2 regions of the Nocardioides maradonensis genome follow, and region 2 is predicted to be linked to the other one. Evidence: predicted binding sites of a transcription regulator. Region 2 holds the regulator's gene; the other holds the start of a gene.
What was found. The regulator HrcA, encoded in region 2, represses chaperone genes, less so after heat shock. The targets are predictions, from matches to a motif close to TTGGCACTCGNNNNNNNCGAGTGCCAA.
Positions count from the first base shown of each region.

Region 1: groES (co-chaperone GroES) is a predicted target of HrcA. The motif match lies at 7,297-7,323, and genes of this name have one in related genera.

Region 1 is NZ_BAAHAZ010000001.1:92,060-103,228, reverse strand. Features, by position in the region: gene ACYVAQ_RS00410 (hypothetical protein) at 1-104, shown strand, start outside; gene ACYVAQ_RS00405 (RNA-binding S4 domain-containing protein) at 106-465, opposite strand; gene ACYVAQ_RS00400 (hypothetical protein) at 518-952, opposite strand; gene guaB (IMP dehydrogenase) at 1,017-2,522, opposite strand; gene ACYVAQ_RS00390 (GNAT family N-acetyltransferase) at 2,630-3,499, opposite strand; gene zwf (glucose-6-phosphate dehydrogenase) at 3,595-5,028, shown strand; gene groL (chaperonin GroEL) at 5,107-6,732, opposite strand; gene groES (co-chaperone GroES) at 6,869-7,162, opposite strand; gene ACYVAQ_RS00370 (class I SAM-dependent methyltransferase) at 7,349-8,533, shown strand; gene ACYVAQ_RS00365 (MFS transporter) at 8,541-9,989, shown strand; gene ACYVAQ_RS00360 (MMPL family transporter) at 10,036-11,169, shown strand, end outside.
Region 2 is NZ_BAAHAZ010000008.1:194,342-205,510, forward strand. Features, by position in the region: gene ACYVAQ_RS11725 (nSTAND1 domain-containing NTPase) at 1-1,326, shown strand, start outside; gene ACYVAQ_RS11730 (MerR family transcriptional regulator) at 1,381-1,830, shown strand; gene ACYVAQ_RS11735 (NAD(P)-dependent alcohol dehydrogenase) at 1,851-2,891, shown strand; gene ACYVAQ_RS11740 (DUF2200 domain-containing protein) at 2,918-3,262, opposite strand; gene ACYVAQ_RS11745 (matrixin family metalloprotease) at 3,259-4,071, opposite strand; gene ACYVAQ_RS11750 (cold-shock protein) at 4,350-4,553, shown strand; gene ACYVAQ_RS11755 (16S rRNA (uracil(1498)-N(3))-methyltransferase) at 4,620-5,360, opposite strand; gene dnaJ (molecular chaperone DnaJ) at 5,362-6,528, opposite strand; gene hrcA (heat-inducible transcriptional repressor HrcA) at 6,549-7,571, opposite strand; gene ACYVAQ_RS11770 (hypothetical protein) at 7,689-7,958, shown strand; gene ACYVAQ_RS11775 (DUF3097 domain-containing protein) at 8,021-8,860, shown strand; gene hemW (radical SAM family heme chaperone HemW) at 8,932-10,056, opposite strand; gene ACYVAQ_RS11785 (AMP-dependent synthetase/ligase) at 10,056-11,169, opposite strand, start outside.

The DNA.
Region 1 (11,169 bases), on a different contig from region 2:
GCATCACCTGGAACAACCACTACGCGTCGATCTACATCGGCCCCGACGGAGCGGCGTACATCGCGACCTTGGTGGGGCTGGTCCGCTTCAAGGACGGGAGCTGACTCACCGGTCGCGGAGCTGGTCGAGGAGCCGACGGTCGCGCTTGGTCGGGCGACCTGCTCCCCGCTCGCGCTGGAACACCGGCGCGGGCCGCTCCTCCTTCGGGGGAAGCGCCGGGGTGCGGTCCTCGTAGGCCAGCACGGCGACCGGCGCACCGACCCGCTTGACGAGCAGCTGCTTCACCACGACCACGTGCTCGCGGTCGGTGAACACCCGGACCTCGTCGCCGATCTTCACCGGCTGGGCGGGCTTGGCCCGCGCGCCGTTGATCCGGATGTGTCCGGCCTTCGCGCCGGCCGTGGCCTGGGACCGGCTCTTGTAGAGCCGGACCGCCCAGCACCAGGCATCCACCCGCACCGACATATCGCCCTCCTGCTGGAGGGACGATACGCCGGGCCCCCGAGGTCAGTCGCTGTCAGTGGCTGGCGTCGTGGCGCTCGCGGTCGGACGCGTCGGAGACATCGGTCCGGTCGGCGGTGTCGGCGCGGTGCGCTGCTCCGTCGGCGTCCGGATCGATCCGGTCCGCCTCGCGCATCCGGTCGACGTACTCCTTGCGCTCGCCCTCCAGCTTCTGCCGGTGCGAGCGCGCCATCGCCTCGCGACGGTCCGCCTCGGCGCGGGCCTCGCTGGACTCCGCCTCGAGACGGCGCGCCTCGGCCTCACGACGCGCGAGCCTAGGCTCGTCACGCCGGGCCTCGGCGCGGATCGACGCCGCGCGCTCCCGGTCGCGGTCACGCTTCTTGCGCCGGGCCAGCACCGCCAGGCCACCGAGGACCAGCAGGGCGACGACCACGTAGACCACGATCCAGCCGGGGTCGTTCCCGTCTCCGAACCAGTCGTTGAGATTCATCGTCGGCTCCTCTCGCCGACGACGCGGTACCCCGCCCTCCCGCAGCCATGCGGAAGGGACGTGGTCAGCGACCCGAGTAGTTCGGGGCCTCGACGGTCATCTCGACGCCGTGCGGGTGGCTCTCCTTGAGCGAGGCGGAGGTGATCCGGACGAACCGGCCCTTCTCCTTCAGCTCGGGGATGGTCCGCGCACCGATGTAGAACATCGACTGGTTCAGGCCGCCGAGGAGCTGGTGCGCGACCGAGGCCAGCGGGCCCTTGTAGGCCACCCGGCCCTCGATGCCCTCGGGCACGATCTTGTCGTCGCTGGTGACCTCGGCCTGGAAGTAGCGGTCCTTGGAGTAGGACTTCTTGCCGCGGCTGGACATCGCGCCGAGCGAGCCCATGCCCCGGTAGGCCTTGTACTGCTTGCCGTTGTGGAAGACGATCTCGCCCGGCGACTCCTCGGTGCCGGCGAGCATCGAGCCGACCATGACGGAGTCCGCGCCCGCGACGAGCGCCTTGGCGATCTCGCCGGAGTGCTTCATCCCACCGTCCGCGATGACGGGTACGCCGGCCGGGCCGGCCGCCAGGGACGCCTCGTAGACCGCGGTGATCTGCGGGACGCCGACGCCGGTGACGACGCGGGTGGTGCAGATCGAGCCCGGGCCGACGCCGACCTTGATCGCGTCCGAGCCCGCGTCGATGAAGGCCTGCGCGCCCTCACGGGTCGCGACGTTGCCGCCGATGACCTGGACGTGCTTGGTGGCCGGGTCGCTCTTCAGCTTCGCGACCATGTCCAGGAGCATCCGCACGTTGCCGTGGGCCGTGTCGGCGACGAGCACGTCGACACCGGCCTCGATGAGCATCGTGGCGCGCTCCCATGCGTCGCCGAAGTAGCCGATCGCGGCGCCGACCATGAGCCGGCCGTCGGCATCCTGGGAGGCGTTCGGGAACTGCTCGCCCTTGACGAAGTCCTTGACCGTGATGAGACCGGCGAGGCGACCCTCGTCGTCGACCAGCGGGAGGCGCTCGCGCTTGTGCTGGCGCAGCAGCAGCGTCGCGTCCTCGCGGGAGATGCCGGCCGGGCCGGTGATCAGGGGCATCGGCGTCATGACCTCGTCGACCTTGGTCGTGGCCCACTCCGCGACGGGGGTGAACCGCAGGTCGCGGTTGGTGATGATGCCGATCAGGTGGTTGTCGGTGTCGACGACCGGCAGGCCGGAGACCCGGTACTCACCACAGATGCGGTCGAGGTCCTCGAGCGTCGCGTCCGGGCCGATGGTGACCGGGTTCGAGATGATGCCGGTCTGCGTGCGCTTGACCAGGTCGACCTGGTAGGCCTGCTCCTCGGAGGACAGGTTGCGGTGCAGGATGCCGATGCCGCCCTGGCGCGCCATGGCGATCGCCATCCGCGACTCGGTGACGGTGTCCATCGCCGCGCTGACGAGCGGCGCCTTGAGCGAGATCTCGCGGGTCAGCCGCGCGGTGGTGTCGATCTCGTCCGGCGCGAAGTCGGAATGACCCGGCAGGAGCAGCACGTCGTCGTAGGTGAGACCGAGCGGGGCGAACTTCGCGGGAACCTCATCCATGGAGAGATCCTACGGCTCACCCGGGCGCCCGCACGAACCGCGGAGGGCCCTCGGACGCCTCGGGTCGGCCAGATCACACCGGTGCCGCGCGGACCGTGCCACGGCCGTCAGGACACCGGCGACGGGGCCCGCAGCTCGGCCAGCGAGATCCGCACCGTGAGGACGCCGTCGGCGACGCGGATCCGCCCACGCAGGCCGGCGGCGAGGACCATCGGGAGCACGGCCGCCGAGTCGCCGGGCGCCATCAGGACGATCTCGTCGCCGCCCCGGGCGCGCACCAGCCGGGCGATCTCGGAGAGCAGCCGAGTGCCGATGCCGCGCCGCTGCCAGGCCGGGTCGACCCACATGTCGACCGGCCACGGGCCGGCCTCCGGCACCGCGGCGGTCGCGCGCCCGGCGACGAGACCGCCGGCCAGCGCGGAGATGGTGGTGCCGTCGGCGACGTACTCCAGCTCGGAGCCGAAGGTGCGCGACGGGACCGGTACCCGTGCCTCGAGGGCACGGCCGACCAGGTCGGCGAGGGCGGCGGCCCGCTCCCGCTCCACCGAGGTGAAGGGGATCGAGCGGCGGATCTGCAGGGTCGCGCTGTCCCCCACGACCATCTCGAGCACGTCGGCCGCCGGGTCGTCGACGGCGACCTCGGCGTCGAAGAGCTCGGCCGCGATCTCCGGGAAGGCGGTGGGCCGGCTCAGGATCCGCTCGGCCGCGCGCACGTAACGGGTCGGCTGGTCCTCGGTCGCGGCGGCGGAGCACGGTGCGGCCGACACGAGCTCGCCGCCGGCCTCGGCGACCATGGCGGCGATCGCCGGCAGGCCGGCCTCGCCCCGGAGGTCGATCACCAGCTCGTCGGTCACCGAGCCCCGGTCACGGAACACGTGCAGCGCCACGATGTTGCCCTCGGCCCTCCCGCAGGCGGACGTGAGCAGGGCGAGGACTCCCGGGCGGTCCGGCAGCTTCGCGCGCACTCTCCACAGCATGTCCCGATCGTCGCTCGCGTAGATGACGCGGAGGTTGCCACGGCGTCGCGCCCGCGTTGCATCTGCAGGCTTGACGTCAGCGGCAAGGTGGAGTCATGGCGTCCGACCTCCCTCCCCACGTGCTCGTCCTCTTCGGCGCGACCGGCGACCTCGCCGCCCGCAAGCTGTTCCCCGGCCTCTACCGGCTGGCCCTGGCCAAGCGGCTGCCCGAGAACGTGGCCGTGATCGGCAGCGGCCGCCGGTCCCCCGGATCCGACGACGACTTCCGCCGCCGCGTCCGCGAGGAGCTCGAGGAGTTCGTCGGCGAGATCGACGCCGTCGTCGCCGACCGGCTGCTCGAGCGGGTCTCGTTCGTCGCGTCCAGCGACGACGACGGTTCCGCGCTCGCCGACGCCGTGCACCGGGCCGAGGACCGGCTCGCGCTGGATGCGGGGCTGACCCTGGGCGACGTACGACGCCTGCTGTACCTGTCGGTCCCACCGAACGCGGTCCCCGCGATGGTGGGCATGCTCGACCGGGAGGGCCTCGCCGAGCGGGCGCGGCTGGTGTGCGAGAAGCCGTTCGGCACCGACTTCGCGACCGCGCGGGACCTCGACGCCACCCTCGGCGCGGTGTTCGACGAGGAGCAGATCTTCCGGATCGACCACTTCATCGGCAAGGAGGCGGTGCAGAACCTGCTCGCGCTGCGCTTCGCCAACGGCCTGTTCGAGCCGGCGTGGAACCGGCACAGCATCGAGTCGGTGCAGATCGACGTACCGGAGAAGCTGACGATCGAGGGGCGCGGCGCGTTCTACGAGGGCACCGGCTGCCTGCGCGACATGGTCACCACCCACCTGTGCCAGCTGCTCGGCTTCGTCGCCATCGAGGACCCGCACGCGTTCCGCGAGGGCGCGATCCGCGCGGCGAAGGCGGCCGCGTTCGCCGCCGTGCGACCGCTCGATCCGCAGCGCGTCGTCTTCGGTCAGTACGACGGCTACCGCGAGGAGCCCGACGTCGCACCGGACTCCGACGTGGAGACCTTCGTCGCGATCGAGGCGTGGATCGACAACGACCGGTGGCGCGGCGTGCCGTTCTACCTGCGCACCGGCAAGGCGATGGCCGCCGGGCAGCGCACGATCACGCTGCGGTTCAGCGACCCGCGGCACCAGTGGCTCAAGCCGGCCGCGTCGACGCGACCCGAGCCGAACGAGCTCGTCATCGAGCTGAGCGACGAGCCGAAGATCGCCATCGACGTACGCGCCAAGCGGCCGGGGCCGGACATGGCGCTGGTCGAGGCGGTGTTCCACCTCGACCTCAAGTGCGACGCCCCGGACGCCAGCCCGTTGGAGGCCTACGAGCGCCTGCTGCTCGACGTGATGCGGGGCGACCGCACGCTCTTCATCGGGGCGCGCGAGGTCGAGCGGCTCTGGGAGATCTGCCAGCCGGTGCTGGACCACCGGCCGCGGGTGCAGCCGTACCCCAAGGGCTCGTGGGGCCCGGAGGAGGCGCTGGCGCTGCCGCCCGGCGGATGGCGGCTCGGGCGCGACTAGCCGGAACGAGCCGGACAGAGCCGGAGATGACAGGAGCCGCCGGGCGATGCCCGGCGGCTCCTGCTGTGTCGTGCTCGATCAGTGACCGTGGCCGTGGCCGTGGCCGTGACCGGCGGCCTCCTCGGTCTCCTCGACGGGCTTCTCCACGACCAGGGTCTCGGTCGTGAGCAGCATCGCCGCGATGGAGGTCGCGTTGACGAGGGCGGAGCGGGTGACCTTGACCGGGTCGAGGACGCCCTGGGCGACGAGGTCGCCGTACTCGCCGGTGGCGGCGTTGTAGCCGCTGCCGGGACCGGCCTCGCGCACCTTGGAGACGATGACGTAGCCGTTCTCGCCGCCGTTCTCGGCGATCCAGCGCAGCGGCTCGTCGGCGGCCTTGCGCACGATGCGTACGCCGGCGGCCTCGTCGCCCTCGAGCCCGAGGTCACCCTCGAGCACCGAGACGGCGTGGATCAGCGCGGAGCCACCGCCGGGGACGATGCCCTCCTCGATCGCGGCACGCGTCGCGGAGACGGCGTCCTCGATGCGGTGCTTCTTCTCCTTGAGTTCGACCTCGGTGGCAGCGCCGACCTTGATCACGCAAACGCCGCCGGCCAGCTTGGCCAGCCGCTCCTGCAGCTTCTCGGTGTCCCAGTCGGAGTCGGAGGCCTCGATCTCCTTCTTGATCTGGTTCACGCGGCCCTCGACCTGCGCGGGGTCACCGGCGCCGTCGACGATGGTCGTGTTGTCCTTGGTGACGACGACGCGGCGGGCGCGGCCCAGCTCGTCGAGGCCGACCTGGTCGAGCTTGAGGCCGACCTCCTCGCTGATGACCTGGCCACCGGTGAGGATCGCGATGTCCTGCAGGATCGCCTTGCGGCGGTCGCCGAACGCCGGCTGCTTGGCGGCGCAGGCGTTGAAGGTCCCGCGGATCTTGTTGACGACGAGGGTGGACAGGGCCTCGCCCTCGACGTCCTCGGCCAGGATGAACAGCGGCTTGCCGGTCTGCATGACCTTCTCCAGCACCGGCAGGAGCTCCTGGATCGAGGAGATCTTGCCCTGCTTGAGCAGGATGTAGGGGTCGTCGAGGACGGCCTCCATCCGCTCCGGATCGGTCACGAAGTACGCCGAGATGTAGCCCTTGTCGAACTGCATGCCCTCGGTGAACTCGAGCTCGGTGCCCATGGTGTTGGACTCCTCGACGGTGATGACACCGTCCTTGCCGACCTTGTCGAAGGCGTCGGCCAGCAGCTCGCCGATGTGGCTGTCGCGGCTCGAGATGGTGGCGACGTTCGCCATGTCGTCCTTGGAGTCGACCTCGCGGGCGGCCTTCAGCAGCGCGTCGGACACGGCCTGGGCGGCCTTGTCCATGCCGCGCTTGATGCCCATCGGGTTCGCGCCGGCAGCGACGGCGCGCAGGCCCTCGTGGACCATCGCCTGGGCGAGGACGGTCGCGGTCGTCGTGCCGTCACCGGCGACGTCGTTGGTCTTGGTCGCGACCTCCTTGGTGAGCTGGGCACCGAGGTTCTCGAACGGGTCGTCCAGCTCGATGTCGCGGGCGACGGTGACACCGTCGTTGGTGATCGTGGGGGCTCCCCACTTCTTGTCCAGGACGACGTAGCGGCCCTTCGGGCCGAGCGTCACCTTGACGGCGTTCGCGAGCGCGTCGACACCGCGCTCGAGCGAGCGACGAGCCTTCTCGTCGAACTCGAGGATCTTGGCCATGGGTTCTCCTTGAGGAGGTGGTTCTGGGGTGCAGGGATCCCCGGTCGACCGGGGATTCTGTTACCTGTCGGGCGTTGCAATGCCCGACAAGCGCAGGAATCCCCGGTCGACCGGGGATTCCTGCGCTTGATCGAGATCAGGAAACGACCGCGAGGATGTCGCGGGCCGAGAGGATGAGGAACTCCTCGCCGGCGTACTTGACCTCGGTGCCGCCGTACTTGCTGTAGATGACCTTGTCACCCACCGCGACGTCGAGCGGGACGCGGTTGCCGTTGTCGTCGACACGGCCGGGGCCGACGGCCAGGACCTCGCCCTCCTGGGGCTTCTCCTTGGCGGTGTCCGGAATGACGAGGCCCGACGCGGTGGTCTGCTCGGCCTCGACCTGCTTGACGACGATCCGGTCCTCGAGAGGCTTGATGTTGATCGACACGGTGTCGACCTCCCCTTCACATGGTTGATGTGGTGATTCACGTCTGCGCCTGCGCACGCAGAGGGCGTCGTCGCGGGTGCCGCACTCCGGCCGCAGGCATTGGCACACTCCGGTGGAGAGTGCCAGCCCTGACGTTAGCACTCTCCCAAAGTGAGTGCTAGAGCGGTTCGCTGCGAGGATGCAGGGGTGGATCTCGAGACCTTCGCCTGGCTGCTGACCGACGACGGTCAGGACGCGCTGGCGACGGCGACCTCCGCGATCGCGGACGGCGGGGCCGAGCTGCAGGTGCAGTCCCTGCTGCGGCGTACGACGACGGCGGCGCAGGCCGCGGCCGTGCTCACCCAGGTCGAGCTGCGCACCCACGCCCGGGCCAAGCTCGGCGACCTGGCCGCCCGGATGTACTTCACCCGCGACGCGCTCGAGCAGGCCACCCGGCTGCGGGTGTCACAGCACCGCGCCGGTCGGATGCGCGCGTTCGACGCCGAGACCCTGATCGACCTCGGTTGTGGGATCGGGGGCGACATGGTCGCGGCCGTACGCGCCGGCATCGTCTGTGCCGGCGTCGACCTCGACCCGCTCCGCGTCGCCATGGCCGAGGCCAACCTGGCCGCGCTCGGCCTGCCGGGCGCGGTGATGGTCGCCGATGCGACCACCGTCGACCACTCCCCCTTCGACCTCGCGTACGCCGACCCGGCCCGTCGTACCGGAGCGGGACGCAGCTTCCAGGTCGACGACTGGACGCCGCCATGGACCTGGGTCGAGGGCCTGCTGCGGCGCGACGCCTGCGTCAAGGTCGCCCCCGGCATCCCGCACGAGCTGGTCCCGGCCGGCGTCGAGGCGGAGTGGGTCAGCGACGGCGGCGAGGTCAAGGAGGCCGCACTCTGGTCGGGGCGTACGGCGACCACGGGTCGGCGCGCCACCGTCATCACCGACGGCGGGCTTGCCACCCTCGAGGACGACGACGACCCGGGCGCCGACGCCGTCGGGGTCCGCGCGATCGGCGACTTCCTCTACGAGCCGGACGGCGCCGTCATCCGGGCCGGGCTGGTCACCGCGGTGGCCGCCGGGGTGGGTGGCGGCCTGGTCGACCCGAGGATCGCCTACGTGACGTCGGACCAGCCGTTCGTGACGCCGTTCGCCCGCGGCTACCGGGTCGTCGCCGAGCTGCCCTACCGCGAGAAGCAGCTGAAGGCGGCCCTCCGCGAGCGGGGCATCGGCCGGATCACCATCAAGAAGCGCGGCGTCGACGTGTCCCCCGAGCAGCTGCGCAAGCGGCTCGCCCTGGCCGGTGACGACGAGGCGACGATCGTGCTGACCCGGGTGGCGGGCGAGGGGACCTGCCTGCTGGTCGAGCCGATCCGCCCCGCATGACCACGCCATGACCCCGGCGGCGTACGAGCCCTCGCCGCGGCGCTGGATCGCGCTCGTCGTCTGCTGCAGCGCCATGTTCATGACGCTGCTCGACGTCAGCGTCACGAACGTGGCGCTCCCCTCGATCGGTGCGGCCACCGGCGCCGGGCCGTCCGGGCTGCAGTGGGTGATCAGCGGCTACACGCTGGCCTTCGGGATGGTGCCGGTCCTGGCCGGCCGGCTGGGCGACGACCACGGGCGCCGGCTGATGTTCCAGGTCGGCGTGATCGGCTTCGTCGTCACCAGCACGCTCTCCGGGCTGGCGCCGTCGGTCGGCCTGCTCATCGCGGCCCGGGTCCTCCAGGGGCTGTTCGGCGGCCTGATCAACCCGCAGGTCTCCGGCCTGGTCCAGCAGCTGTTCCGCGGGGCCGAGCGCGGTCGCGCCTTCGGCGTCCTCGGGACGACGGTCGGGCTCGGCACCGCCCTCGGCCCGATCGTGGGCGGCACCCTCATCGCGCTGGGCGGCCCGGACCTCGGTTGGCGGCTCGTCTTCTTCGTCAACGTGCCGATCGGCGCGCTCGTGGTCGTGCTGGCCCGACGCCTGCTGCCCGAGGACGCGGCCGCCGGCCAGCACCACCTCGACGTTCTCGGCGCGCTGACCCTGGGCACCGCCACGTTCTGCATCCTCTTCGCCGCCGTCGAGTACGACGCCGCCCACGACCCTCGCCTCGCCTGGCTCGTCCTGCCCGCCGCCGTGCTGCTCGTGGTCTTCTGGCGGCGCGAGCGGCGGCTCACCCGCGAGCGGATGGACCCGCTGGTCGACCTGCGGCTCTTCCGGCAGCGGTCCTACACGCCGGGCATCCTGCTCGCGATCACCTTCTTCCCCGCACAGGCGGGACTGCCGCTGGTGATGGCGATCTACTACCAGGACGGGCTCGGCTACCCCGCGCTCGAGTCGGCCCTCGGCGTCACGGCGTTCGCGGTCGGCAGCGCGATCGCGGCACCCAACGCGGGTCGCTTCGTGACCCGGCTGGGGCGCCCGCTCGTCGTCGGCGCCGCGACCGCCTTCGCGCTGGGCGCCACCGCGCTGGCGGTCGTCGCGTGGCACGCGCCCGCGCACCACGCGGCGCTTGCGCTCGCCCTCCCCCTGTTCGTGATGGGCTGCGGCTCCGGCTGCCTGATCACCCCGAACCAGACGCTCACCCTGGCCGACGTCGACCCGGTCGTCGGGAGCACGGCGGGTGGGGTGCTGCAGACCGCGCAGCGGATCGGGCTGGCGATCGGCCAGGCGGTGATCGGGGCGGTGTTCTTCGCCGCCGTAGGCCACGGCAGCGGCCCGACGGCGTACGGACACGCGGTGACGGCCGCCGTCGTCGCCGCCCTCGGCTTCGTGACCCTCGCGATCGTGATCGGCGCGGCCGACCTGGTCCGCAACGGTGCCCGCACGCCCGTGGCGCGGGTCACTCCGGGGCCATGACAAAAGACATGTGCCGAGGCTGAGTCAACGCCGTAGATTCTGAGCCATGTTTGCCGCCCTCGGACGTTTCGTGTCCCAGAAGCCGTGGTGGGTCGTCGGCGCGTGGATCCTGATCGCCGGCCTGGTGATCGCCTTCGCGCCCGGCCTGAAGTCGACCACCGACCAGTCGTCGTTCCTCCCCTCGAAGTACGAGTCGATCAAGGCCGCGAACACGATGACGGCCGAGTTCCCCGAGTTCAGCACCCAGTCGGGTGCGACCCTCGCGTTCTCGCGCACCGACGGCGCCGCCCTCACCGCGCAGGACCTGACGAAGGCCAGCTCCGTCGTCAAGAGCCTGAACGCCGAGCTGCCCGGCACCTTCCAGAAGCTGGCGCCCGCTGCCGCCGTCGCACAACAGTCGCCCGACAAGCTCGCCGCCAAGGCCGCCTTCGGCATCACCAAGGACCGCACCGCCTTCGACAAGACCGCGATGGACGACGCGCAGACCCTGCGCGACGACGCAGCCAAGCTCACCCAGGGCACCGACCTCACGCTGTACGTCGGCGGCCCGGCCGCTCAGCAGCTCGACGCGCAGAACTCCAGCGCCAAGACGATGGCGATCGTGGGCGCCGCCACCATCGTGCTCATCGTGCTGCTGCTCGCGCTCATCTTCCGCAGCGTGATCATCTGCCTGCTGCCGATCCTCGTCGTGGGCCTGGTCTCCCAGGTGGCCACCGGCCTGATCGGCTGGGCCAACGAGGCGTTCAACCTCCAGGCAGACTCCTCGCTGGAGATCATCCTGATCGTCGTCCTTTACGGCATCGGGACCGACTACATCCTGTTCCTGCTGTTCCGGCACCGGGAGCGGCTCCGCCTCGGCGAGGACGTCAAGACCTCGATCGTGGCCGCCATGGAGCGCGCCGGCGAGGCGATCGCCTCGGCGGGTGGCGCGGTGATCGTCGCCTTCAGCGCGCTGATCCTCTCCTCGCTCGGCATCTTCAAGGCAATCGGTCCGGCTCTCGCGATCGCCGTCGCCGTCACCCTCGTCGCCGCGCTCACGCTGGTCCCCGCCGTCGTGACGCTGCTGGGCAAGGCGCTGTTCTGGCCGTCGAAGAAGTGGCGCGTCGAGTCCCAGGGAGCCCGCTTCGCCAAGATCGGCGACGGCCTGGGCAAGCGGCCGGCGCTGTTCGCGGCCGGCTCC
Region 2 (11,169 bases):
GCTGCCGCCGCGAAGGACAAGACCGTCCGGGTGTGGACCACCACCGCCCACCCACGCCGCCTCGCCCAGCTGACGGGCGGCTTCAGCTCGTGGGTCAACGCGGTCGCCTTCAGCCACGACGGCCGCCTGCTCACCGCCGGCGCCTCCGGTGACCTGATCCAGACCTGGCGTACCTCCGACTGGGCCCTCGTGTCCACCCACGCCACCCCGTCCAACGTCACGCGCGTGGGCTACACCCACGACGACCGCGCACTGGTCGCGGCCGGCGTCGACGGCGTGACGCGGATCTGGCCGACGACCGGACCGCAGCCCACGCCGTACGCCGACGGCATCTGGTCGCTCACCCTCGCCGACAAGCGCCTGTACGTCGGCGTCGGTGCTGCCGACCCGACCGTGCGGGTCCTCGACGCGCACGACCCGCTGTCGCTGCGGACCGTCGGTCCGACGTACACCGCACCGGCGAGCGCCGGAGTCCTCGACGGGGCGGGCGGGGTGTCGCCGGACGGCAGGTGGCTCGTCGACGGCACGGCCTCCGGCGCGATCGCCGTCTGGCGCCTCGGCACGACCCCGCCCACGCATCCGATGCTGCTCCCGGCCACGACCCAGCTGGTGGAGAACTCGATGTTCAGCACGGACGGCAAGCACCTCGCGATCACGTCCGACGACGGCAGCGCCGCGGTCTACGACATGAGCGGCGACCGACCGCGCCTCCAACACCGCTTCCTGATCAAGGGCCTGGCCATCGGCGCCTCGTTCAGCCCCGACGACTCGGTGCTCGCCGTCGGTGGTGCCGACGACCAGGTGCACCTGTACTCGCTCGAGAGCGACCAGCAGCTCGCGACCATCGACGGCTTCGACAACGCCGTCTACGCGGTCGGGTTCAGCCCGGACGGCACCCGCCTGGCCGCGGGCGGTGCCGACCGCACGGTGCGGCTCTTCGACGTGTCCGATCCGAGTCACCCCGCCGAGATCGGCTCACCACTGCAGGGCCCGACCGACACGCTCTACGCGACCACCTGGAGCCCGGACGGCACCATGCTCGCCACGCCGAGCTCCGACGGTCGGGTGTGGCTCTGGCAGGTGAGCAGCGACGGTGCAGCGGCGTACGCATCGCTCGACAACCTCGGCGCCGCCGCGACGCAGACGACCTTCAGCGCCGACTCGAGCACGGTCTACGGTGCCGGCCTGTCCGGTCGGGTGGGCGCCTGGGTGACCAGGACGGACGCCGCCGGAGCACTGATCTGCAGCGGGCGCGGCACCCCGATCAGCGAGGCGGAGTGGAAGCAGTTCGTGCCGGGAGCGGCGTACGCCGACCCCTGCGGCTGAGGTGCGCCACGTCACCTTTGACTTCAAGTACTTGAAGTTCCTAACGTCGACGACGTGACCACGACCTCGCACCGCACCTACTCGATCAAGGAGGCCGCGGCGCTCACCGGGCTCCCGGCGAGCACGTTGCGCTACTACGAGTCGATCGGCGTGATCACCCCGGTCAGCCGCGGCGCGAGCAGCGGCCACCGGGTGTACGACGACGAGGACCTCGACCAGCTGATGGGCATCGCCTGCATGGCGGCGACCGGGCTGTCGGTCGCCGACATGAAGCAGTACGTCGCCAACCGCGACCTGGGCGCCGCCGGCGAGCAGGTCGCGCTCCTGGAGGCCCAGGCCGAGCGGCTGCGCCAGGAGGCCGAGCAGCTCGTCGTACGCCAGCGCTACGTCGCCCTCAAGGTCGACTACTGGCGCGCGGTCCAGGACGGCGACACCGAGCGCGCCGACCACATCGGGACCGAGGCGGCACGCCTCGCCGATGCCCTCAAGCCGAACCACCGATGAACCGACAGGACGGACGTCTCATGCAGGTCAACGCCTACGCAGCCCCCTCCGCCGGCGCCCCGCTGGCCCCCACCACGATCGAGCGCCGCGACGTCGGCGCCAACGACGTGCTCATCGCGATCGAGTACGCCGGCATCTGCCACTCCGACATCCACACCGTCCGCGGCGACTGGGGCCCGCAGCCGTTCCCGGTGGTGCCCGGCCACGAGATCGTCGGCGTCGTCACCGACGTCGGCACGTCGGTCACGAAGCACGCGGTCGGTGACCGGGTCGGCGTCGGCTGCATGGTCGGCTCGTGCCGCGAGTGCGACAGCTGCCGCGCCGGGAACGAGCAGTACTGCAGCCGCGGCATGGTCGGCACGTACGCCGCCACCGACCGCGACGGCACCACCACCCAGGGCGGCTACTCCACCCACGTGGTCGTGGACGCCGACTACGTCGTGTCGGTGCCGGACGGCCTGGACCCCGCCGCAGCCGCGCCGCTGCTGTGCGCCGGCATCACCACCTACTCCCCGCTGCGGCACTGGAACGCCGGCCCCGGCACGAAGGTCGCGGTCGTCGGCCTCGGCGGGCTCGGCCACATGGCCGTCAAGCTCGCCGCCGCCATGGGGGCCGAGGTCACCGTGCTGTCGCAGTCGCTGAAGAAGCAGGAGGACGGGCTGCGCCTGGGCGCGACCGACTACTACGCGACCTCCGACCGGGACACCTTCCGCACGCTGCGCGGCCGCTTCGACCTCATCGTCAACACGGTCAGCGCCCCGCTCGACCTCAACGCCTACCTCGGCCTGCTCGCCGTCGACGGCACGATGGTCAACGTCGGCGCCCCTCCGGAGCCGCTGGCGGTCAACGTCTTCTCGCTGATCGGCGGCCGCCGCTCGTTCGCCGGCTCGGCCATCGGCGGCATCGCCGAGACCCAGGAGATGCTCGACTTCTGCGCCGAGCACGGCCTGGGCGCCGAGATCGAGGTGATCTCCGCCGAGGCGATCAACGAGGCCTACGAGCGGGTCCTCGCCTCGGACGTGCGCTACCGCTTCGTCATCGACGTGTCGACGCTGGCCTGATCTCACTCCACCGGCGCCGGGGTTGGTCAGGCGCGGAGGACCTTCGCCATCGGCCGGCCCTTGGCGAGCTCGTCGACGAGCTTGTCGAGGTAGCGGATCTTCTGCATCAGCGGATCCTCGACGGCCTCGACACGGACGCCGCAGACCGAGCCGGTGATGAGTCCGGCGTGCGGGTTGAGCGTCGCGGCGGCGAAGAAGTCCGCGAAGGTGGTGCCCTGCTCCAGGTGCCGACGCAGCGCCGCCTCGTCGAAGCCGGTGAGCCACGTGATCACCGCGTCGAGCTCCTCCCGGGTCCGCCCCTTCCGCTCGACCTTGGTCACGTAGTGCGGGTAGACCGACGCGACGCTGGTGCCGAAGATGCGCTCGCTCATGGGGAGAAGCTACGCCCGCACGGGATGCTGCCGAGCGCCTCGAGGCCGCGGATGTCGCCCGGCCCGTACGTCGTGCGGGTCAGCGAGGGGTACATGAGCTCGTGCTCGTCCTTGACGTGCGCCAGGCCGAGCACGTGACCCAGCTCGTGCATCACCACGGCCTGCTCGTCGCGCTGGTGGTGGTGCCGGTCCTGGTCGGCGAACCAGCTCGGCTTCAGGGCCACCATCCCGGAGTGGAAGTAGCGGCGGCGGTCGCCGGGAGCGACGTACGAGACCGAGCCGCCGACCCCGACGACGTCGTCGCCTCCGAGGTCCGAGACCTCGGAGGGGTCGGCGAAGCCGATCAGCACCGGCCCGCGGTCGCGCCCGAAGTCGCGGTCGGTGGTCGTTCCGTCGTACTGGAAGTCGAGGCCGGAGACCCGCGACGCCTCCGCCACCGCCTTCCGGATGAAGTCGAGGGAGTCGGCGGGGCCGTTGTCGGGGTTCACGACGTAGTGGATCGTCCCGCACGGGTCGTAGCCGACCGGGCTGTGCGTGGTGGGCTGGACCTCCTCGAAGGCGTACGTCCCGTCGCCGGCGGGCGTCCAGAGGTTGTAGAGCTGCCAGGCCATCAGGCTGAGCACGAGCGCACACACCGCGCCGGCGAGCACCTCGCGCCAGTAGCGGTGGCGGAACGGGCCGCGTGCGCGTCGGCGGACCCGGTGCTGACGCGGGTCCGCGCCCAGGCCGAACTGGGCATCCAGGCGGTCGAGCTCCCGCATCCGCCGCTCCAGCTCGCGACGTGCGCGCCGTTCCTCCCGAGCTCCCACGCGAGAAGTGTGCCCGTCCGGGACGGAATGCGGATGTTGTTCACGTAATCGTTGCACTCAGGGGAATGCGCGGCACGGGCATCCGCTGATAGCGTGGTTCACGTTGAAAGGTGCAGCGTCGTGGAGACGCGGCATCCGGTCCCCGCGAGGGGACGCATCACAATCGCATTGGTCTTGGTTTTCGGTTCTTGCTGGACATCAGGCGCACGAGTGGATGTATCAGCTCCCCGGTCGGGAAAACCCGATCGTGACAAGAATCGAAACAAAGGAAATACCAAATGACCCAGGGCACCGTGAAGTGGTTCAACGCTGAGAAGGGCTTCGGCTTCATCCAGCAGGACGGCGGCGGCGCGGACGTGTTCGTCCACTTCTCCGCGATCGAGGGCTCCGGCTACAAGAGCCTCGACGAGAACCAGCGTGTCGAGTTCGACATCACCCAGGGCCCGAAGGGCCCGCAGGCGGAGAAGGTTCACGCCATCTGAGCTTCGCTCGACTCTGAGCGGGTCGCGTCCTCCGGGACGCGGCCCGCTCTGCTTTTTCGAGCGAGATCAGCCCCAGCGCGGAGTCTGGGCCAGCAGCGCGGCACTCGCCGCGAGCCCGGCCGTGGACGTCCGCAGGACCTCGGCACCGAGCCGGGTCGACACTCCCCCTGCGCCCACCAGGAGCGCGACCTCCTCGTCGGTGAGCCCGCCCTCGGGCCCGACCACCACGACGATGTCGCCACGGTCCGGTACGGCGAGCGCGGCCAGCGGCTCGCTGGCGTCCTCGTGCAGCACGACCGCCAGGTCGGCCTGGGCGACGAGCTCCACGACGTCGCGGGTGGCTGCCAGCGGGTCCACCTCCGGGTGCCACGCGCGCCGCGACTGCTTCGCCGCCTCCCGAGCGGTGGCGGCCCACTTGGCGTGGGACTTCGCTGCCCGCTCGCCCTTCCAGACCGCGACGCTGCGCGTCGCCGCCCACGGGATGATCCGCGCGACGCCGATCTCGGTCAGCACCTCGACGGCCAGCTCGCCGCGCTCCCCCTTGGGCAGCGCCTGGACGACGGTGATCCGCGGGCTCGGCTCGGGGTGGTCCCGGACGTCCGCGACAGTCACGTCGAAGGACCGCTTCGTCGTGGCCGCGACCGAGCCGAGCGCGACCCGCCCGAGGCCGTCGCACAGCTGCAGCTCCTCGCCGACCCGCAGCCGTCGTACGACGACGGCGTGGTGGGCCTCGTCGCCCTCCACCACCACGGTGGAGCCGGGCGCGACGCCGTCGAGGGACGGCACGAGGTGCTGCGGGAGCGTCATGTCAGTGGGTGCCGAACGCGTCCCGCAACCGGCCGAACATCGTCTTGTGAGCCGGTCGTACGTCGCCGGTCGGCTGCTCCTCGCCGCGGACGGCCGCGAGCTCGCGGAGCAGCTCCTCCTGCCGCGGGTCGAGGCGGGTCGGGGTCTCGACGGCGACGGTGACGATCATGTCGCCGCGACCGCCGCGCAGGCCCGGGACACCCCGGCCGCGCATCGTGACCTCGTGCCCGGACTGGGTGCCGGCCGGCACCGCCAGGTCGAACGCGGTCTCGACGCCGGAGTCGGCGCTGGTCTCCAGGTCGGCCTCGAGGGTCGGGAGGCTGATGGTCGTGCCCAGCGCGGCCGCCGTCATCGGCAGCGCCACGGTGCAGTGCAGGTCGCTGCCGTGCCGGGTGAAGGTCCGGTGCGGGGCGACCTGGATCTCGACGTACAGGTCGCCGGCGGGGCCACCGCCGGGACCGACCTCGCCCTGCTCGGCGAGCTGGACGCGGGTGCCGGTGTCGACGCCGGCGGGGATCTTGACGGTGAGCGTGCGGCGCGAGCGGACCCGGCCCTCGCCGGAGCACTCCCGGCAGGGGTCGGGGATGACCGTGCCGAAGCCGCGGCAGGTCGGGCAGGCGCGCAGGGTGCGGATCTCGCCCAGGAAGGACCGCTGCACGTGCGCGACCTCACCCTGGCCGTGGCAGGTCTCGCAGGTCACCGGCTGCGAGCCGGGCGCGGCGCCGGAGCCGCTGCAGGTGGAGCAGCGCACGGCGGTGTCGACCTTGAGCTCCTTGTTGACGCCGAACGCGGCCTCCGCCAGCTCGATCTCGAGGCGGATCAGGGCGTCCTGGCCGCGGCGTACCCGCGAGCGCGGGCCGCGCCCACCCCCACCGCCTCCGGCGGAGCCGCCGAAGAAGGCATCCATGATGTCGGTGAAGGAGAAGCCCGCGCCCTGACCGAACCCTCCGCCACCGAACGGGTCACCGCCGCGGTCGAACGCGGCGCGCTTCTGCGGGTCGGAGAGCACCTCGTACGCGACCGAGACCTGCTTGAAGCGCTCCTGCGCCTCGGGGTCGGGGTTGACGTCCGGGTGCAGCTGACGGGCCAGCTTCCGGTAGGCCTTCTTGATGGTGTCCGCGTCGGCGTCGCGTGCGACGCCGAGCAGCTCGTAGGGGTCCTGGGACACGGTTCTCTTTCTGCGTGAGCTCAGTCGAGGATGCGCGAGACGTAGCTGGCCACGGCGCGCACCGCCGACATCGTTCCGGGGTAGTCCATGCGGGTCGGGCCCACGACGCCGAGCGTGGCGAGGGCCTCTCCCTGGGTGGTCAACGGGCCGTAGCCGCTGGCGACCACGCTGGTCGCGGACAGCTGCTCGTAGGGTCCCTCGGCGCCGATACGGACCATCACGGCGCCGTCGGTCGTGGCCTCGCCCAGCAGCGTGAGCAGCACGACGTGCTCCTCGATCGCCTCCAGCAGCGGCCGCACCGAGGTCTCGAAGCTGTCACCGAACCGCGCCAGGTTGGAGGTGCCGCCGACGGCGACCCGCGCGTCGGAGCGGTGGTCGCTCATCGCCTCGACCAGAGCCGTCACCACGCCCGCGGTCGCCTGGTCGGTGGGTACGTCGTCGTCGACGAGCGCGTTGAGGGCCGTCACCGCGTCGGCGATCTGCTCACCGGTGGCGGCGAGGTTGACCCGGCTGCGGAGCCGGGCGATCTCGTCCTCGGAGAGCTCGTGGCCGAGCTCGACCAGCCGCTGCTCGACCCGGCCGGTGCTGAGGATCAGGATGACCAGCAGGCGGTCGGGGTTGAGCGCGACCAGCTCGACGTGGCGCACCGTGCTGCGCGACAGCGTGGGGTACTGGACCACGGCGACCTGGTGCGTCAGCTGCGCCAGCAGCCGCACCGACCGGTTGACGACGTCGTCGAGGTCGACGGCCCCGTCGAGGAAGGCCGAGATGGCGCGCCGCTCCGGCGCACTCATGGGCTTGACCGTGGAGAGCCGGTCGACGAAGAGCCGGTAGCCCTTGTCGGTCGGCACCCGGCCCGCACTGGTGTGCGGCTGGGCGAGGTAGCCCTCGTCCTCGAGCGCCGCCATGTCGTTGCGGATCGTCGCGGGGCTCACGTTGAGACCGTGCCGCTCGACCAGCGCCTTGGAGCCGACCGGCTCCTCGGTCGCGACGTAGTCCTCCACGATCGCGCGGAGCACGGCGAGCCGTCGTTCCTCCTGCATGCCCACCTCCGTCCTCCAACCCTGGCACTCACCACGAACGAGTGCCAAGTCTATCGCGTGACGTCCCACGGTTCACCGTGACGACTGCCGCCGGCGCGATCGGGTACCGCCCCGCACATGAGCGAACCCCAGGAGCACCAGACCGACGACCGGACCACCGACCCCACCGACGACCCCACCGACGACCCCAGCGCGGCTTCGAGCGAGGCCCCGATGGGCGTCCCCGACGAGGCGCTGCCCGAGGACCTCGTCGCCGGCGAGGACAACCCGCTCGCGGAGGGGCTGCCGCCGGGCGAGACGGCGGACGGCCTGCTGGACCCGGAGGACGAGGACGGGCAGGACGGCGCGCAGGGGGTCCAGACCGGCAGCGCACCGCAGGAGCAGTGACGCACGTCGCGTCCGGCGCGCCGACCCCGGAGCGCCCGCGCGAGCGCCTAGCGTTTCCGGACGTGGATCGCTATGGCACCGACGTACTCAGCGGCGACTGGAAGGTGCCCAAGCGCGGGCGCGCGGTCGAGATGCCCGCCGACATCGGCCTGGTCGTCGAGGAGGTCATGACCGACTGGTGCGGCGAGATCGTCGCGGTCGACCGGGACATCGCCACCGTCACGCTCGAGGACCGGCGCGGCAAGCGTCGTACCTTCGAGCTGGGGCCGGGCTTCCTGCTCGAGGGCAAGCCGGTCATCCTCACCCCTCCGGTGCGGCTCGCCGCGCCGGCGAAGCCCGCCCGCACCGCCTCCGGCTCCATCGCCGTCCACGACGCCCGGGCGCGCGTGGCGCGCGCGAGCAGGATCTTCGTCGAGGGCCGGCACGACGCCGAGCTGGTCGAGAAGGTCTGGGGCGACGACCTCCGGATCGAGGGTGTCGTCGTGGAGTACCTGGGCGGCGTCGACGACCTGGCCGGTCACCTCGCCGAGTTCGGCCCCGGCCCGGACCGCAAGGTCGGTGTGCTCGTCGACCACCTGGTCGCGGGCTCCAAGGAGTCGCGGATAGCCGAGTCGATCGCGCGCGGTCCGTACGGCGACAGCGTGCTCATCGTCGGCCACCCCTTCGTCGATGTCTGGCAGGCCGTCAAGCCGGACCGGCTCGGGCTGCGCGAGTGGCCCACCATCCCCCGCGACATCGAGTGGAAGAAGGGCGTGTGCCGCCACCTCGGCTGGCCGTACGCCGACCAGGCCGACATCGCCCGCGCCTGGCAGACCATCCTCGGCCGCGTCGGCTCCTTCGACGACCTCGAGCCGGCTCTGCTGGGGCGGGTCGAGGAGCTCATCGACTTCGTGACCACCTGAGGTCGCGTCGTACCTGACCAACGCGTTGGATTTCGGCGACGAACCCAACGCGTTGGTCAGGTACGACGGGGCTACACCAGCTCCCGCACGACACCGTCGGCCAGCAAGCGGCCGGCGTCGGTGAGGCGGACCAGGCCATCGGCGGGGTCGTGGATCAGGCCGCGGGCCGCGAGGTCCGGAAGGGCGGCGCGGCCGGCGTCGTCGAGCACGCCGACCGACAGCCCGTCGCGCAGCCGGACCTCGAGCAGGACCCGCTCGACCCGTCGCGTCTCGGCGTCGAGGACCTCCGAGTCGGCCTCGGGCGACTCCCCCGCGGCGAGGCGCTCGGCGTACGCACGGGGGTGCTTGACGTTCCACCAGCGCCGGCCGTCCAGGTGCGAGTGGGCGCCGGGGCCGATGCCCCACCAGTCGCCGCTGCGCCAGTAGCCGATGTTGTGCCGGCAGCGGGCCGCGTCGTCGCGCGCCCAGTTGGAGACCTCGTACCACTCCAGCCCGGCGGCGCGGAGGGCCCGGTCGCCCTGGGCGTACTTGTCCGCCAGGTCGTCCTCGTCGGGCATCGGCAGCTCGCCCCTCCGGACGCGCCGGCCGAGGGCGGTGCCCTCCTCCACGATCAACGAGTACGCCGACACGTGGTCGGGCTCGCAGGCGAGCGCCGCATCGAGCGACGTCTGCCAGTCGTCGGCCGACTCCCCCGGCGTGCCGTAGATCAGGTCCAGGCTGATCTGCTCGAAGCCCGCCTCGCGCGCCCATGCGACCACGCGCGGCACCCGCTCGGGGTCGTGGGTGCGGTCGAGGACCCGCAGCACGTGCGGGACGGCGGACTGCATGCCGAAGGAGATCCGGTTGAAGCCGCCCTCGCGCAGCGCCGCCAGCGACTCCGGGGTCACCGAGTCGGGGTTGGCCTCCGTGGTCACCTCGGCGCCGGGCGCGAGACCGACCGAGGAGTCGATGGCCCCGAGGATCGTCACCAGGTCGGCGGCGGGCAGCTGGGTCGGCGTACCGCCCCCGAAGAAGACGGTGTCGACCTGCCGCCCGGCCAGCGCCCGTGCGGCCAGCGCGACCTCGGCGACCGCCTGCCCGGCGTACTCGGCCTGCGACCCGCCACCGCCCAGCTCAAGGGCGGTGTAGGTGTTGAAGTCGCAGTAGCCGCAGCGCACCGAGCAGAACGGCACGTGGACGTAGAACCCGAGGGTCATCAGCCTCCGTAGAAGCTGTCGATCAGGTCCTTGTTGTTCGCCTCGACGACGGCACGCTTGACCTTGAGGGAGGGGGTGAGCTCACCGGACTCGATGGTCAGGTCGTGGTCGAGCAGCTCCCACTTCTTGATGGTCTCCCACCGGTTCAGCGAGGCGTTGAGCTGGTCGACGTACTCGCCGATCATCTCCTTGACCTTCGCGTTGCGGGCGAGGTCGGTGTACGACGCACCCTCCAGACCGTTCTGCGCGGCCCAGCCGGCGATCTCGTCGGGGTCCAGGGTCACCAGGGCGGAGACGAAGTTGCGCTCGGCGCCGAAGACCATGAACTGGCTGACGTAGGGGCAGATCGTCTTCATCTTGGCTTCGATGGCCGGCGGGGCGACGTACTTGCCGCCGGAGGTCTTGAAGAGCTCCTTGATCCGGCCGGTGATCCGCAGGAACCCGTCGGCGTCGAGCTCGCCCTTGTCACCGGTGCGCAGCCAGCCGTCAGCGGTCATCGCCTCGGCCGTGGCGTCGGGGCGGTTGTGGTAGCCGACCATCAGGTGCGGGCCCTTGAGCTGGACCTCGCCGCTCTCGTCGATGCGGACCTCGGTCCCCGGGATAGGCAGCCCGACGGTGCCCATCTTGTAGTGGTCCGGGTGGTTGACCGTGGCGCCCGCGGCGTTCTCGGTCATGCCGTATCCCTCGAGGATGAGGATGCCCGCCGCGTGGAACCAGGCCGCGATGTCGGCGTTGAGGGCCGCGGAACCGGAGATGAAGAAGCGGACGCGGCCGCCGAAGCGCTCACGGACCTTGCTGAAGACCAGCTTGTCGAACAGGTCGTGCTCGAGCTTGAGCAGCGGGCTGACCTTGCCCGCACGCACGGCCTCGTCGTACTTCAGGCCGACGGCGAAGGCGCGGTTGAACAGCTTCTCCTTCAGGCCGCCCTCGGCCTGCTGCATCGTGATGATGCGGGCGTAGGCCTTCTCGAAGATGCGCGGCGCGGCGCCCATGAAGGTCGGCTTGACGATGCCCAGGTTGTCGACGATCCGGTCGACCCGGCCGTCGATCGCGCACGCGAAGCCGCAGGCGAGCTGGCTCGACATCAGCACCTTGCCGAAGACGTGCGACATC